4 regions of the Pseudomonas sp. Hz4 genome follow, and region 2 is predicted to be linked to each of the others. Evidence: predicted binding sites of a transcription regulator. Region 2 holds the regulator's gene; each other region holds the start of a gene.

Region 1 (3,815 bases), 1.2 Mb from region 2:
ACGCTCGTCGTAAACGCCACTAAACGTGTACGAAAAAACCTTTCAGCAGTTCCTTCACTGACAAACTCCAGACAAAAAAATGCCCGGCAAGCCGGGCAAGTTTTTTTGCGCGCGTACTTACAAGTTGTAGCCGCGTTCGTTGTGGAGGGCCAGATCGATGCCGACCGCCTCTTCTTCCTCAGTGATACGCAGACCCATGACGGCGTCCAGGACCTTGAGGATGATGTAGGTGACGATCGCGGTGTAGATCACCGTGAAGCCCACGCCTTTCATCTGAATCCAGACTTGTGCACCGATGTCGGTGACGGTGCCAAAGCCACCCAGGGCCGGTGCAGCGAACACACCCGTCAGGATCGCGCCGAGAATACCGCCGATACCGTGCACACCGAAGGCGTCCAGGGAGTCGTCATAACCGAGTTTGCGTTTCAGGGTGGTGGCGCAGAAGAAGCACACCACGCCGGCTGCCAGGCCGATGACCAGAGCGCCCATCGGGCCTACGGTGCCAGCGGCTGGTGTGATTGCAACCAGACCGGCCACAACACCCGAAGCGATACCCAGAGCACTTGGTTTACCGTGAGTGATCCACTCAGCGAACATCCAACCCAATGCAGCGGCGGCGGTTGCGATCTGGGTCACCAGCATCGCCATACCCGCAGTGCCGTTGGCCGCCGCAGCGGAACCGGCGTTGAAGCCGAACCAGCCGACCCACAGCATGGCAGCGCCCATCAGGGTGTAACCAAGGTTGTGCGGCGCCATTGGGGTAGTCGGGAAGCCTTTGCGTTTGCCCAATACCAGGCAGGCAATCAGACCGGCCACACCGGCGTTGATGTGCACCACGGTGCCGCCGGCGAAGTCCAGCACGCCCCAGTCCCACATCAGGCCGCCGTTACCGGACCAGACCATGTGCGCAATCGGCGCATAAACCAGGGTGAACCAGACGCCCATGAAGATCAGCATCGCGGAGAACTTCATCCGCTCGGCGAAGGCACCGACGATCAGCGCAGGGGTGATGATGGCGAAGGTCATCTGGAAGGTGATGAACACCGCCTCAGGGAACAGCGCCGCGGGACCGGTCAGGCTCGATGGCGTGACACCGGCGAGGAATGCCTTGCCCATGCCGCCGAAGAATGAGTTGAAGTTGACGACGCCCTGTTCCATGCCGGTGGTGTCGAACGCGATGCTGTAGCCATAAATGACCCACAGAATGCTGATCAGACCGGTAATGGCGAAGCACTGCATCATCACGGAAAGAATGTTTTTGGAGCGAACCATGCCGCCGTAGAACAGCGCGAGGCCGGGAATGGTCATGAACAGCACGAGGGCTGTCGAGGTCATCATCCAGGCGGTGTCGCCGGAGTTGAGGACGGGGGCCGCCACTTCGTCTGCCGCCATAGCCAGGCTGGGCATTACGAGGGACAACAGGGCTCCTAGCCCTGCGAATTTACGCAGAGTCATATTGTTTTCTCCTGGGGCGTTGGGTGTGTGGCGGCTTAGATTGCGTCGGTATCGGTTTCGCCGGTACGGATGCGAATCGCCTGTTCCAGATTGACCACGAAGATCTTGCCGTCACCGATCTTGCCGGTGTTGGCAGCCTTGGTTATCGCCTCGATAACCCGGTCAAGATCCTTGTCGTCAATGGCGACATCAATCTTCACCTTTGGCAGGAAATCGACCACGTATTCCGCGCCGCGATACAGCTCGGTGTGACCCTTCTGCCGACCGAAGCCTTTGACTTCAGTAACGGTAATGCCCTGTACGCCAATCTCGGACAGCGACTCGCGTACGTCGTCCAGTTTGAACGGCTTGATGATGGCAGTGACTAGCTTCATGAAAACTCTCTCCCGAATTTGGTGGACTTGCCCCAGGAAAACAAACCCGACTCAAGTCTAAGCGCAGTGCCTGGCTTTGTAACGCATCGTCGGCCTTACCTGCCCGTCCGACGCCTGCTAACCACTCCGCACGAAACACTTTCCCCCCGTTCCGCTTGGCGCACTGCATTCGTCACAGCGACTGCATCAGTGCATGGGTCACTACCGACTAAGCAGAAAGCTTGCCATCTCGCCAAAACCCACTGATTTCAAGCCCTTGGCCGCTGCCGCAAACTACTTCGCTGCAATGACCCGACTGATACGCACAACAACAGTGCATTGCCGTCCGTCCGCATGCGCGAAAAGCGTGCAGCCCTGACTGCGAGATTGACTATCGACAGTGCGTGATACACTGCCCGCCATTGTTGACAGGACATTTCCCATGCTCGCCCCCAAAGACTTCCTCGATGCCCTGAGCGGCACCGCCTCCCGCCTCTTCAACGGCGACACCCCACTGCCGAAAAGCGAAATCGAAAGCCAGTTCAAGGCCCTGTTGCAGAGCGGCTTCAGCAAGCTGGATCTGGTGAGCCGGGAAGAATTCGATAGCCAGATGGTTGTGCTGGCACGGACGCGGGCACGGCTGGAAAGTCTTGAGGCGAAAGTGGCGGAGTTGGAAGCGAAGCTCAATCCACCGACCGAATAACACCACCGCTCAACTGTGGGAGCGAGCTTGCTCGCGATAAGGGTCGCCTCAGTCTTCCAGCCATCCCACACTGGACCGACCACTCCTGTAGGAGCTGCCGAAGGCTGCGATCTTTTGATCTTCCGCCCCGCCACTATCTCGGCAACGTCCTACAAAGATCACACCGCCGTCCGATTGCGCCACAAAGCCCCGGTTCCTAAGCTCACCCAATGCTGAATGTTCAGCACTGGGTTTGGCGACCCGGATAGCATGTGACGCACCGCAACCACGTTCGACTCTGGGCATTATTCCCCTCTCGAATTATGGCGGCTGGGCGTGGGAGACCTTCGGGTCTGCCGGTTTTTCGCATGCACCGGTTCGCCAACCCGCGCACAGCTGCCACCCTTTTCGTTTGGCGACGATCAGCGGCAGTTTCCTTCATGCGAGTTTGAGTGATGCTCTATGGACGACAACTATCTGATCCCACACACCTTCACCCGCCACAAACTCCACCTCCACGCCCTCCTCCTGGAAAACCAGGCCTGGTTCAGCGCACGCGAACTCGGCCGATTGCTCAGACTATTCCTCGACGAACGAGCACTACGCAAACTCGATTCCGACCAGCGCCAATCTGTGCGAATGCTCATCCACGGCACGGTAGAAGACACACTGCTGATCAGCGAATCCGGCGTCTATGCATTACTGGTCTACCACTACTGCCCCGAATACCGAGGCCTGCGCGAATGGCTGACCCACGACGTAGTGCCAGCCCTCAGAGATGCCCAACAGCCAACGTCAACCGAACGCCCGATCCTGAGCCTGTTGAACTGGCCAGAGATGTCGCTGAGTTTGCTGCACTGGAATAACCAACCGTGGATTCGCTTGCAGGATGTTCCGCACATGCTGGCGGATAGTGAACGGCCGCAGCCTGCGGCCAATGCACCGTGGTGGAAGCGTGCTTCCCGAATACTCCAGGCATTCTGAACGACAAAAAAACCCCACGTTATAGCGTGGGGTTCGTTCAGGAATTGAGGATCAGGCGCAGTGCGGAAGCCGCTCAACCTGATCCCGGATCGCGGCCCCTCGCTCAATCTCGGCTTTGCGCAAATCGTAAGTCGATTGCAGGTTCAGCCAAAATTCCGGGGTCGTGTCCAGACAGATAGATAGCCTTAGAGCCATATCAGCGCTGACACCCCGACGCTGGAGCACGATGTCGTTCACCGTTGGTGTCGAAACGCTCAATGCTCTAGCCAAGGCTGCCGCCGTAAGGCTCAGAGGCTCCAGGTATTCCTCTTTGAGGATCTCGCCGGGGTGAACCGGGCGCA
Region 2 (3,815 bases):
TGAAGGTCACCGGCAATACGGTGACCATGACCCGCACCCCAGCCGGCGATATCGACGTAGTGACTTCGGTGGGCAACCTCGCCTACTTCGAGCAACTGCAAACGGCAGGCGATACAAAGCCGGTTCAAGGCTATGGCGTCACTATCCAGTACCACGCCTCGCAAGACCGTGTCGTGCTGATCGACCGCGCCAAAGTCATCGACAAGGACGGCAACGTGACCCAGGGCGAAAAAATCGTCTATGACACCAACAAAAAGCTCGCCAGCGCCGGTCGCGCTACGGGCAGCAAGGTCACCGAGTCGCGTCCGCGGATCGACATGGTGATCCAGCCGAAAAAGAAAACCGAAGAGCAAAAGGCCCCGTAATGGCAACTCTGAAAGCTCAGCACTTGGCGAAGAGCTACAAGAGCCGCCAAGTCGTGCGCGACGTCAGCCTGTCGATCGACAGCGGTCAGATCGTCGGCCTGCTGGGTCCCAACGGCGCCGGCAAGACCACCTGTTTCTACATGATTGTCGGCCTGGTACAGGCCGATCAGGGCCGGGTACTGATTGATGACCTGGATGTCAGCCACCAGCCTATGCACGGTCGTGCGAAGGCCGGTATCGGCTATCTTCCGCAAGAAGCATCGATTTTCCGCAAACTCTCGGTAGCCGACAACATCATGGCCATCCTCGAGACCCGCAAGGAACTCGACAAGACCGGTCGTCGCAAAGAGCTGGAAAGCCTGCTGCAGGAATTCCACATCAGCCACATCCGCGACAACCTCGGCATGAGCCTGTCCGGCGGTGAACGCCGCCGCGTGGAAATCGCCAGGGCACTGGCCACCAACCCGAAATTCATCCTCCTCGACGAACCGTTCGCCGGCGTGGACCCGATTTCGGTGGGCGACATCAAGCAGATCATCTATCACCTCAAGGCCAAGGGCATTGGCGTATTGATCACCGACCACAACGTCCGTGAAACCCTGGATATTTGCGAAACCGCTTACATCGTCAACGATGGCCAACTGATTGCCGAGGGTGACTCTGCCACCATCCTGGCCAACGACTTGGTCAAGGAAGTGTATCTGGGTCATGAGTTCCGCCTGTAAGCACTGAGGTGCCTGGCCAGTCGACCGAGCGCTTGTCTCGATAAAAATGAATACTTTTTTATTGTTACAGCGCTCTAGGCAAACGTTGCAGTTTCAGGCATATAATTTGCTTATGTTTGGCGCTCCGGCGCCCTGTAGTGGATGGCGCATGCGCGCCGGCGAATAAGGTGTTAAGCCCCTGCCATGAAACCATCGCTAGTCTTGAGAATGGGCCAGCAGCTGACGATGACACCGCAGCTGCAACAGGCCATCCGCCTGCTCCAATTGTCGACCCTGGACCTGCAACAGGAAATCCAGGAGGCCCTGGAGTCCAATCCGATGCTCGAACGCCAGGAAGAAGGCGACGACTTCGATAACGCCGACCCCTTGGCCGACAAAGCCGAACAGCCTCCCAACGCCGATGTTTCGGAACCCTCCTACCAGGAAACCGCCCCGACGGTGGACAACCTCGAGGAAGGCGACTGGAACGAGCGCATTCCCAACGAACTGCCCGTCGACACCGCGTGGGAAGACGTCTACCAGACCAGCACCAGCAGCCTGCCGAGCAACGATGACGACGAGTGGGATTTCACCACCCGTACATCGGCCGGCGAAAGCCTGCAAAGCCACTTGCTGTGGCAACTGAACCTGGCACCGATGTCCGACACTGATCGCCTGATTGCCGTGACCCTGATCGACTGCATCAACAATCAGGGCTACCTGGACGAAACCCTCGAGGAGATTCTCGAAGCCTTCGATCCGGAACTGGACATCGAACTGGACGAAATCGAAGCCGTCCTGCACCGCATCCAGCAATTCGAACCCGCTGGCATCGGCGCCCGTAACCTGGGCGAATGCCTGCTGCTGCAATTGCGTCAGTTGTCCGTCAAGACCCCTTGGCTGGTCGAGGCCAAACGCCTGGTCACCGATTACATCGACCTGCTCGGCAGCCGCGATTACAGCCAGCTGATGCGTCGCATGAAGCTCAAGGAAGATGAGCTGCGCCAAGTGATTGAACGGGTCCAGAGCCTCAACCCGCGTCCAGGCTCGCAAATCGAGTCCGGCGAAGCCGAATACGTCGTTCCCGACGTGATCGTACGCAAGGACAACGAGCGCTGGCTGGTGGAACTGAACCAGGAATCCGTACCGCGGCTGCGGGTCAACGCTCAATACGCCGGTTTCGTGCGACGCGCCGACACCAGCGCCGACAACACCTTCATGCGCAATCAGTTGCAAGAGGCCCGCTGGTTCATCAAGAGCCTGCAAAGCCGCAATGAAACCCTGATGAAAGTAGCCACCCAGATCGTCGAGCATCAGCGCGGCTTTCTTGAATACGGCGACGAAGCCATGAAACCGCTGGTCCTGCATGACATCGCCGAAGCGGTGGGCATGCATGAGTCGACAATTTCACGGGTGACCACGCAAAAGTTCATGCATACCCCACGGGGCATCTATGAACTGAAATACTTTTTCTCGAGCCACGTCAGCACCTCAGAGGGCGGTGAATGCTCGTCCACGGCGATCCGAGCGATCATCAAAAAACTGGTTGCCGCGGAAAATCAGAAAAAGCCGTTGAGTGACAGCAAGATCGCTGGTTTACTGGAGGCACAAGGCATTCAGGTGGCTCGCCGCACCGTCGCCAAGTACCGCGAATCCCTCGGGATCGCGCCTTCGAGCGAACGCAAGCGGTTGATGTAGAGCCACGCCACAGCGTTCCAGTGGCAGGCATTTCTGCCTGCCGCTTTATGCACTGGCAACGAAGGAGAGCTGTATGCAAGTCAACATCAGTGGACACCAACTGGAAGTGACCGAACCTCTTCGCACCTACATCGGCGAAAAACTCGAACGATTAGAGAGGCATTTCGACAAGATCACCAACGTGCAAGTCACGATGACGGTCGAAAAGCTCAAGCAGAAAATCGAAGCCACGCTGCATATTCCCGGCAATGAAGTGGTCGCCAACGCGGAGCATACCGATATGTACGCGGCGATCGACGCACTGACCGACAAGCTGGATAAACAACTCAAAAAGCATAAGGAAAAGACCCAGAGCCTCCTCCAGGGCGCAACCGGTCGTTAACACTCCCAACCCATGATCCGACTTGAAAGCATCCTGACCCCCGGCCGTTCCCTCGTGAACGTGCCGGGCGGCAGCAAAAAGAAAGCCCTCGAGCAAATTGCCAACCTTATCCACCGCGAAGTGCCGGATTTGGCGATGCAGGATGTCTTCGAGAGTCTGGTCGCCCGTGAAAAACTCGGTTCCACCGGTTTTGGCAACGGCATCGCCATCCCCCACTGTCGCCTGAAGGGCTGCAACTCGCCCATCAGCGCCTTGATGCACCTCGACGCCCCTATCGATTTCGACGCCATCGACGGCGCCCCGGTTGACCTGCTGTTTGTTCTGCTGGTCCCGGAGGCGGCCACCGACGCGCACCTGGAGCTACTGCGCCAGATCGCCAGCATGCTCGATCGCAAGGAAGTGCGCGAAAAACTGCGCAGCGCTCCGAGCAATGAAGCCTTGTATCAGGTTGTCCTGGACGAGCAAAACGGTCACTAATCATGCGTTTGATCATCGTCAGTGGCCGCTCCGGCTCAGGTAAAAGTACCGCGCTCGATGTCCTCGAGGACAACGGCTACTACTGCATCGACAACCTGCCCGCCGGCCTGCTGCCGGAACTGGCCGAACGCGCGTTGATTCACACCGAGCTGGCACAACCGCTGGTTGCCGTGTCTATCGATGCGCGCA
Region 3 (3,815 bases), 630 kb from region 2:
GTTGAGCTTTAACGCCATCGGGCGGTTGATTGCTGTAGGCGGTGTTGCCGTTGGCGTCGGTGTACTTATAGATCTGCGCTGCGGCAGGCAGGGCGATCAACAGCAAGATGAATAGAAAACCACGACCCATAAAATCGACCAGAAACGAAAGCGTTGAAGTGCAGCATAGGTCAGGGGCGGCGGTTGGTCCTAGCCGTAAACATTTCGCCATTACTTTCGCACAGTGATCGTTCCCACGCAGAGCGTGGGAACGATCAGGGGAACGACCGCCCACAAAAAAGGCCTCCCGAAGGAGGCCTCTTTTTTGTCACGCCGCGTGCCGCAGCGATACCGGATCAGCAGCTGTAGTACAGCTCATATTCCAGTGGGTGTACGAAGGTGCGTACTTTGATTTCTTCTTCGCTTTTCAGGGCGATATAAGCGTCGATGAAGTCGTCGCTGAAAACGCCGCCTTTGGTCAGGAACGCACGACCTTTGTCCAGCTCTTCCAGGGCTTCTTTCAGGCTGCCGCACACTTGTGGGATCTCTTTCGCCTCTTCAGGCGGCAGGTCATACAGGTTTTTGTCAGCAGCATCGCCAGGGTGGATCTTGTTCTGGATACCGTCCAGGCCGGCCATTACCAGAGCAGCGAAGGCCAGGTACGGGTTGGCTGCTGGATCCGGGAAGCGGGCTTCGATACGGCGAGCGCGAGGGCTGGACACGTAAGGAATGCGGATCGAAGCGGAGCGGTTACGAGCCGAGTAGGCCAGCATTACCGGTGCTTCGAAACCTGGGACCAGACGCTTGTAGGAGTTGGTCGACGGGTTGGTGAAGCCGTTCAGGGCCTTACCGTGCTTGATGATGCCGCCGATGAAGAACAGAGCGGTATCGGACAGGCCGGCATAGCCTTCGCCAGCGAAGGTGTTCTTGCCATCTTTGGCGATGGACAGGTGAACGTGCATACCCGAGCCGTTGTCGCCGTACAGAGGCTTAGGCATGAAGGTCGCGGTGCGGCCATAAGCGACAGCCACGTTGTGTACGCAGTACTTCAGGGTCTGAACTTCGTCAGCCTTGGCTACCAGGGTGTTGAACTTCACACCGATTTCGTTCTGACCGGCAGTCGCCACTTCGTGGTGGTGAACTTCGATGACCAGGCCCATTTCTTCCATGGCGTTGCACATGGAGGTACGGATTTCGTGGTCGTGGTCGAACGGTGGAACCGGGAAGTAACCACCTTTGATGCCTGGGCGGTGGCCATGGTTGCCGCCTTCGATGTCTTGGTCGGACATCCACGAACCTTGTTCAGAGAAGATTTTGAACATCGAGCCGGAAATGTCGGACTTGAACTTCACCTGATCGAAGATGAAGAACTCAGGCTCCGGGCCAACGAAAACGGTATCGCCGATACCGGTCGACTTCAGGTACTCCTCGGCACGCTTGGCGATCGCACGTGGGTCGCGATCGTAGCCTTGCATGGTCGAAGGCTCGATTACGTCACAAACGATGATCAGCGTTGGATCTTCGGTGAACGGGTCGAGAACGGCAGTGCTGTCGTCCGGCAGCAGGATCATGTCGGAGGCTTCGATGCCTTTCCAGCCGGCGATGGAGGAACCGTCGAACATTTTGCCTTCTTCAAAGAAAGCGTCATCCAGCGCGTCGCGAGCCGGCATGGTCACGTGGTGCTGAGTGCCTTTGGTGTCCGTGAAGCGCAGATCAATCCATTTGACGTCATGATCTTTGATGAGTTGAACCGACTTCGACATAGTGTCCTCCGGGTGGCTTCGGGCTTAGTAGTGGATGCCCTTGGAATGTGGGTGATGCCGGCGCGAATACTCTGCCAAGGCAACCTGCCTCACAAGGGAGCAAATTGCATGCCAGTGCCCAACCATGGGTTTTTTGCCCCAATATCACGCTTATAAAGGAACAAAGGAGCGCAGAACTGGAAATCGCGCCCCGTAATGTAGCGTTAAATTCAACAAGCGACCTGTTTTGGTGCGCGCAAAACCTTCTGCACATTAACTGGTTAAACCTTGAGCAATTTCCGCTATAATCCGCGCCCCCCTTTTTCGGCTGGCCCAGCGCGCGCTGTTTTCATGAAACTAATCGTAAAAGTCTTCCCCGAGATCACCATCAAGAGCCGCCCGGTACGGATGCGTTTCATCCGCCAGTTGGCCAAAAACATCCGTACCGTGCTCCGCGACCTGGACCCGGCTGTGGTGGTGAACGGTGTGTGGGACAATCTCGAGCTGGAAACCCGCGTCAGCGAGCCCAAAGCCTTGAAGGAGATGACCGAGCGCCTGAGCTGCATGCCGGGTATCGCGCATTTCCTGCAGGTCGACGAATACCCGCTGGGCGACTTCGACGACATCGTCGCCAATTGCAAGCAGCACTTCGGTGATGCGTTGGCCGGGAAGATCTTTTCGGTGCGCTGCAAGCGTGCCGGCAAGCACGAGTTCACCTCGATGGACGTCGAGAAATACGTCGGCAGCCAACTGCGTCGTCAGTGCGGCGCCGCCGGAATCTCGCTGAAAGACCCGGAAATCGAAGTTCGCATCGAAATTCGCGACAAACGGTTGTTTGTGATCCACAGCCAGCACAACAGCATCGGCGGTTATCCGCTGGGTGCCCTGGAACAGACACTTGTGCTGATGTCTGGCGGTTTCGATTCCACCGTCGCCGCCTACCAGATCATGCGCCGCGGGCTGATGAGCCATTTTTGCTTCTTCAATCTGGGCGGACGAGCCCATGAATTGGGCGTTATGGAAGTTGCGCACTTCATCTGGAAGAAGTACGGCAGCTCCCAACGCGTGTTATTTGTGAGTGTGCCGTTCGAGGAAGTACTGGGAGAAATTCTCGGTAAAGTCGATAACAGTCATATGGGTGTAGTTTTGAAGCGTATGATGTTGCGCGCTGCTTCCCGTATTGCCGATCGGCTGGACATCGATGCGCTGGTCACTGGCGAAGCGATTTCCCAGGTGTCGAGCCAGACGCTGCCGAACCTGTCCGTGATCGACTGCGTGACCGACAAGCTGGTCTTGCGTCCGCTGATCGCCAGTCACAAGCAGGACATCATCGACCTGGCCAACGAAATCGGTACTGCCGACTTCGCCAAGCACATGCCGGAATACTGCGGGGTCATCTCGGTGAACCCCAAGACCCACGCCAAGCGTCCGCGCGTGGAGTACGAAGAACAACAGTTCGACATGGCAGTGCTTGAGCGTGCGCTCGAGAACGCCAAGCTGGTGCCGATCGATCGCGTGATCGACGAATTGGGCCAGGACTTGCAGATTGAAGAAGTCAGCGAAGCGCTGGCCGGTCAGATCGTTATCGACATCCGTCACCCGGATGCCGCTGAAGATGACCCGCTGGGCTTGGCTGGCATCGAGGTACAAGCGATGCCGTTTTATGCATTGAACGCTCGTTTCAAGGAACTGGACCCTACTCGCCAGTACCTGCTGTATTGCGACAAAGGCGTGATGAGTCGCCTGCATGCCCACCATTTGCTCAGTGAGGGGCATGCCAATGTGCGCGTTTATCGACCGAGCTAAGAGCCCGGGGCTGTTTGCCTGTGGCCTGCGTCACCGGCCCCCCGACGCCGCCGTCAAGCTGTAACGGCAAGGCCTGACTCTACTGTTAATCGCTGCCAAGACTTGTCAGCACACCGAATCCTCTGATCGAGATACACAAGTGATCGAAAATCTACGCAACATCGCCATCATTGCTCACGTTGACCATGGTAAGACCACCCTGGTAGACAAACTCTTGCGTCAATCCGGCACCCTGGAGCGCAACGAGCTCAACGACGAGCGCGTGATGGACTCCAACGACCAGGAGAA
Region 4 (3,815 bases), 1.6 Mb from region 2:
CTTCACCGTCCGGGTGGATTTACCGTAGGCGTGCCCGGTTTCAAAACCGGCTTCGATCAGCTCGGCCCAGATGTCCGGCAGTTCATGCAACTGCGCGCCAAACAGGTCGATACGCTGGCCGCCGGTGATTTTGGTGTAGAGGTCGTATTTCTTCGCCACCACACCGATCGCGATCAGTTTGTCGGCGGTGATCTCACCACCGGGGATGCGCGGCACCACCGAATAGGTGCCGTTTTTCTGCATGTTGGCCATGAAGGTGTCGTTGGTGTCCTGCAGCGGCACCAGCGAGGCGTCCATGATCGGCTGATTCCAGCACGACGCGAGGATTGAGCCCACCGCCGGTTTGCAGACGTCGCAACCGGTGTGGCCGCGGCCATGCTTGGCCAGCAGTTCTTCGAAGGTGATCACCCCTTCTACCCGCACCAGCGCATAGAGTTCCTGACGGGTATAGGCAAAGTGTTCGCACAAGCTTTTGTCGACGCTGACGCCACGGGCAATCAACTCATGCTCGAAGACTTGCTTGAGCAGCCCGGCACAACCACCGCAACCGGTGCAGGCTTTGGTCTGCGATTTGAGCAGGCCGAGGTCAGTGCAACCACCGTCAATGGCCGAGCAAATGGAACCCTTGGTGACGTTGTGGCACGAGCACACCGTTGCCGATTCGGGCAAGGCGCCCGGGCCCAGGGTCGGCGCGCCTTCGGACGACGGCAGAATCAGGCTGGCGGGTTCCGCCGGCAGCGCAATCGCGTTCTGCATGTATTGCAGCAGCGTGTCGTAATAGCTGTTGTCACCCACCAGCACCGCGCCTAGTACGTGTTTGCCCGTCGCATCCACCACCAAGCGTCGATAACTGGCCGTGGTTTCGTCCATGAACTGATAACTGCGCGCGCCCGGCGTGCTGCCGTGCGCGTCGCCGATGGAACCGACATCGACGCCCAGCAGCTTGAGCTTGGTCGACATGTCCGCACCCATGAACGGCTCGGCAGCTTCGTTGCACAACAGTGCCGCGACGCCGCGCGCCATCTGATAACCCGGGGCGACCAGGCCAAAAATGCTGCCATTCCAGGCGGCACACTCGCCGATGGCGTAGATGTTCGGATCGCTGCTCAGGCATTGGTCGTCAATCACGACGCCGCCGCGCGGGCCGACTTCCAGCGAGCATTGACGGGCCAGCGCATCTTGCGCACGGATACCGGCGGAGAACACGATCAGGTCGGTTTCAAGGAACTCGTCATTGGCGAAGTTCATCCGGTAGCGGTAGTCCTCGCCTGCGCTGATCGATTGCGTTCCGCGCGACAGGTGTACACCAACGCCGAGCCGTTCGATCTGCGCCTTGAGCGCCAGGCCACCGTACTCGTCCAGCTGCACCGGCATCAGGCGCGGGGCGAACTCCACCACATGAGCTTCCAGCCCCAGAGTTTTCAGGGCATTGGCCGCTTCCAGGCCCAGCAAGCCGCCGCCGACCACCACACCGCGTCGGGCGTTGGTCGCCGCGGCACGGATGGCGTCGAGGTCTTCAAGGGTGCGATACACCAGCCGCGAATCGCCCTCGGCGCCTTCGATCGGCGGCACAAATGGATAGGACCCGGTGGCCAGCACCAATTTGTCGTAGGTGACGCAGCCTTGCGCGGTGATCACCTGGCGACGGACGCGGTCGATTTCCAATACCGGCACCCCCAGATGCAGGGTGACGCCCGGGGTCTGGTACAGCGAGGCTTCACCGAGGGCCAGCGACTCGGCATCACGGCCGGAAAAATATTCGGAAAGGTGCACACGGTCGTAGGCACGCATCGGTTCCTCGCTGAAGACGTGCAGGCGATAGTGATCGAGGGCACCGCGTTCGATCAGCTGTTCGACGCAATGATGTCCGACCATGCCATTGCCGATCACGATCAGCGTTTGCAGCTTGTTCAAAGAGGCAACATTGGAATTCATAAGAGACACCCGTCTATAGCTGTTCAAAAAGCAAAAAAAACGCCTGAAACCTTGCGGTTCCAGGCGTCTTTGCCTGTTCATTTACGGTGCTAAGTCAGGCATCTATGCCGGATCCACCGATGTTGCCCACGACCTGTTCGGCCAATCGATCGTCGTTGACCGAGGGGGCTGCCCACTCGACTGCATTCACAGCGGGCCTGAACAGTGTCTTGCAGACTTTGTGCCAGTCGGCGATTGGCAGTACTTGCGCAGGTAAACATGGACCACGGCGGCCCATTACAGTCCGATATTTGCCTTCGCATAGTGCAGCGCAGTGTCCCGCGGCCTTATAAAAGTGCACGAAGGCTATCCCGATCCGGATCAGAATTTACCACCCAGCGGATATTCGATCTCTAGGCGAATCTGATTGGCGTCCAGCTCCGCTTGCGCCGCATTCCCACGATGAACCGCATGGCGCAGGCGCCACGGGTCACGTAATCGAAGGGCGTGTCGCCATCGACCTTTTGATACTCCAGGCCGAAGCTATGGGCACCTGCTCACTGAAACTGATTTTCATGGCTGCTCTCCAAGAATCACTGCGACAATCCGCTCGCGGTGCCAGGCAGGCAGCCCGAGAAAGCTTTCGCTGGCACGGGCGCGCTTGAAGTAGAGGTGCGGTTCGTATTCCCAAGTGAAACCGACGCTGCCGTGCAACTGGATCGACTCGGACGTGCAATGGAAATAGGTTTCAGAGCAATGCGCCTTGGCCAGCGCCGCCGCTAGTGGCAGCTCGGCGGCCACCTGCGGTTCGCCCGCCGTACGCTTCGGGAATATGAATCGCCGGCCAGTACATTTCGCGGCACAAGCGCTGCCAGAGTGCCTCGTCAAAACCTCGCTCGCTGATCATCGCCGCTCGCACGGCGGTAGAATCCGAGACATCGGCGAGAAAGCCCTCGGCCGATGCGCGGATCATTTCCTGTTCGTCGCTGAACGCAAACTCCATCGCGGCGCCTTCTGCTCGTTAGCGAGGCTTGCCCGCGAAAGCGTTGGCTCAGGCAAAATCAATGTTGCCTGGCCCACCGCAATCGCGGGCAAGCCACGCTTCTTCAGGGTTTGTGCCGTTAATAGGCATCTACGGCAACTGGCCGGCTCAGCGGATACAACTGCTCATCGAACTGCGACAGCCTCGGAAATTCCAACGGTTGCTCGTCCGCCAGGTGTTGCAGACGCTGGTCATAGTCAACCAGGAATCGTTGCCGCGCCTCGTCGCTGATGTACGGCACATGCCAGGCGACGAAAGGTTCGAGCACCTCGAACCCAACATAGGCCAGGGTACCGCGCAGGATCGGCCGCAGCATGTCCTGCAACGGGCCATGAATCGCGTCTTCACCGAACATGTGCTCACGGCCGCCCAGAGTCACCGTCACCAACGCCTTCTTGCCGCTCAGGCCGCCCTGATCGTAGAAGCGCTTGCCGCCGTAGCAGATGCCCGACACCAGCACCCGGTCGATCCAGCCCTTGAGCATGGCCGGGGCGGAGAACCAGAAGATCGGGAAGTTGAGAATCAACAGGTCGGCCCACACCAGTTTGTCCAGTTCCGCCTGGATATCGGCTGCCAGCGACTGGCTTTTCACGCCCAGGCGTTGCTCCAGCGCATAGACCAGGTACTCGGAGTTCTCCCGCGAGGAAAAGTCATCGGCGCTGGCCACTGGGTTCCAGTTCATTTTGTACAGGTCACTGACCTGCACCTCATGGCCCTGGGCTTCAAGGGTGGCCACCGCCTGGTCACGCAGGGCAGCGGTGAAGGATTTAGGCTCGGGATGAGCGTGGACGATCAGTACTTTCATGGTGATTCCTTAGACTTTTTCCAGCGTAGGGTTTGAATTCGGGGCGGCGCGGCT

The links. Region 2 encodes sigma-54, which starts transcription at its own class of promoters, with help from an activator protein. Its sites were predicted from a motif close to ANTGGCATNNANNTTGCTNT; they were not measured.
Positions count from the first base shown of each region.
Region 1: a site for sigma-54 is predicted at 2,039-2,058, ahead of glnK (P-II family nitrogen regulator). Genes of this name have one in related genera too.
Region 3: a site for sigma-54 is predicted at 1,839-1,858, ahead of glnA (glutamate--ammonia ligase). Genes of this name have one in related genera too.
Region 4: a site for sigma-54 is predicted at 1,963-1,982, ahead of nirB (nitrite reductase large subunit NirB). Genes of this name have one in related genera too.

Region 1 is NZ_CM142719.1:5,924,067-5,927,881, forward strand. It holds gene ACYZTR_RS27405 (ammonium transporter) at 118-1,455, opposite strand; gene glnK (P-II family nitrogen regulator) at 1,491-1,829, opposite strand; gene ACYZTR_RS27415 (accessory factor UbiK family protein) at 2,251-2,511, shown strand; gene ACYZTR_RS27420 (BRO-N domain-containing protein) at 2,953-3,474, shown strand; gene ACYZTR_RS27425 (HigA family addiction module antitoxin) at 3,526-3,815, opposite strand, start outside.
Region 2 is NZ_CM142719.1:1,200,914-1,204,728, reverse strand. It holds gene lptA (lipopolysaccharide transport periplasmic protein LptA) at 1-365, shown strand, start outside; gene lptB (LPS export ABC transporter ATP-binding protein) at 365-1,090, shown strand; gene ACYZTR_RS05325 (RNA polymerase factor sigma-54) at 1,274-2,767, shown strand; gene hpf (ribosome hibernation-promoting factor, HPF/YfiA family) at 2,841-3,149, shown strand; gene ptsN (PTS IIA-like nitrogen regulatory protein PtsN) at 3,162-3,626, shown strand; gene rapZ (RNase adapter RapZ) at 3,629-3,815, shown strand, end outside.
Region 3 is NZ_CM142719.1:568,630-572,444, forward strand. It holds gene ACYZTR_RS02595 (DUF4124 domain-containing protein) at 1-130, opposite strand, end outside; gene glnA (glutamate--ammonia ligase) at 336-1,742, opposite strand; gene thiI (tRNA uracil 4-sulfurtransferase ThiI) at 2,073-3,527, shown strand; gene typA (translational GTPase TypA) at 3,667-3,815, shown strand, end outside.
Region 4 is NZ_CM142719.1:2,796,001-2,799,815, reverse strand. It holds gene nirB (nitrite reductase large subunit NirB) at 1-1,935, opposite strand, end outside; gene ACYZTR_RS12805 (acyl-CoA dehydrogenase family protein) at 2,488-2,715, opposite strand; gene ACYZTR_RS12800 (hypothetical protein) at 2,663-2,887, opposite strand; gene ACYZTR_RS12795 (NAD(P)H-dependent oxidoreductase) at 3,036-3,761, opposite strand.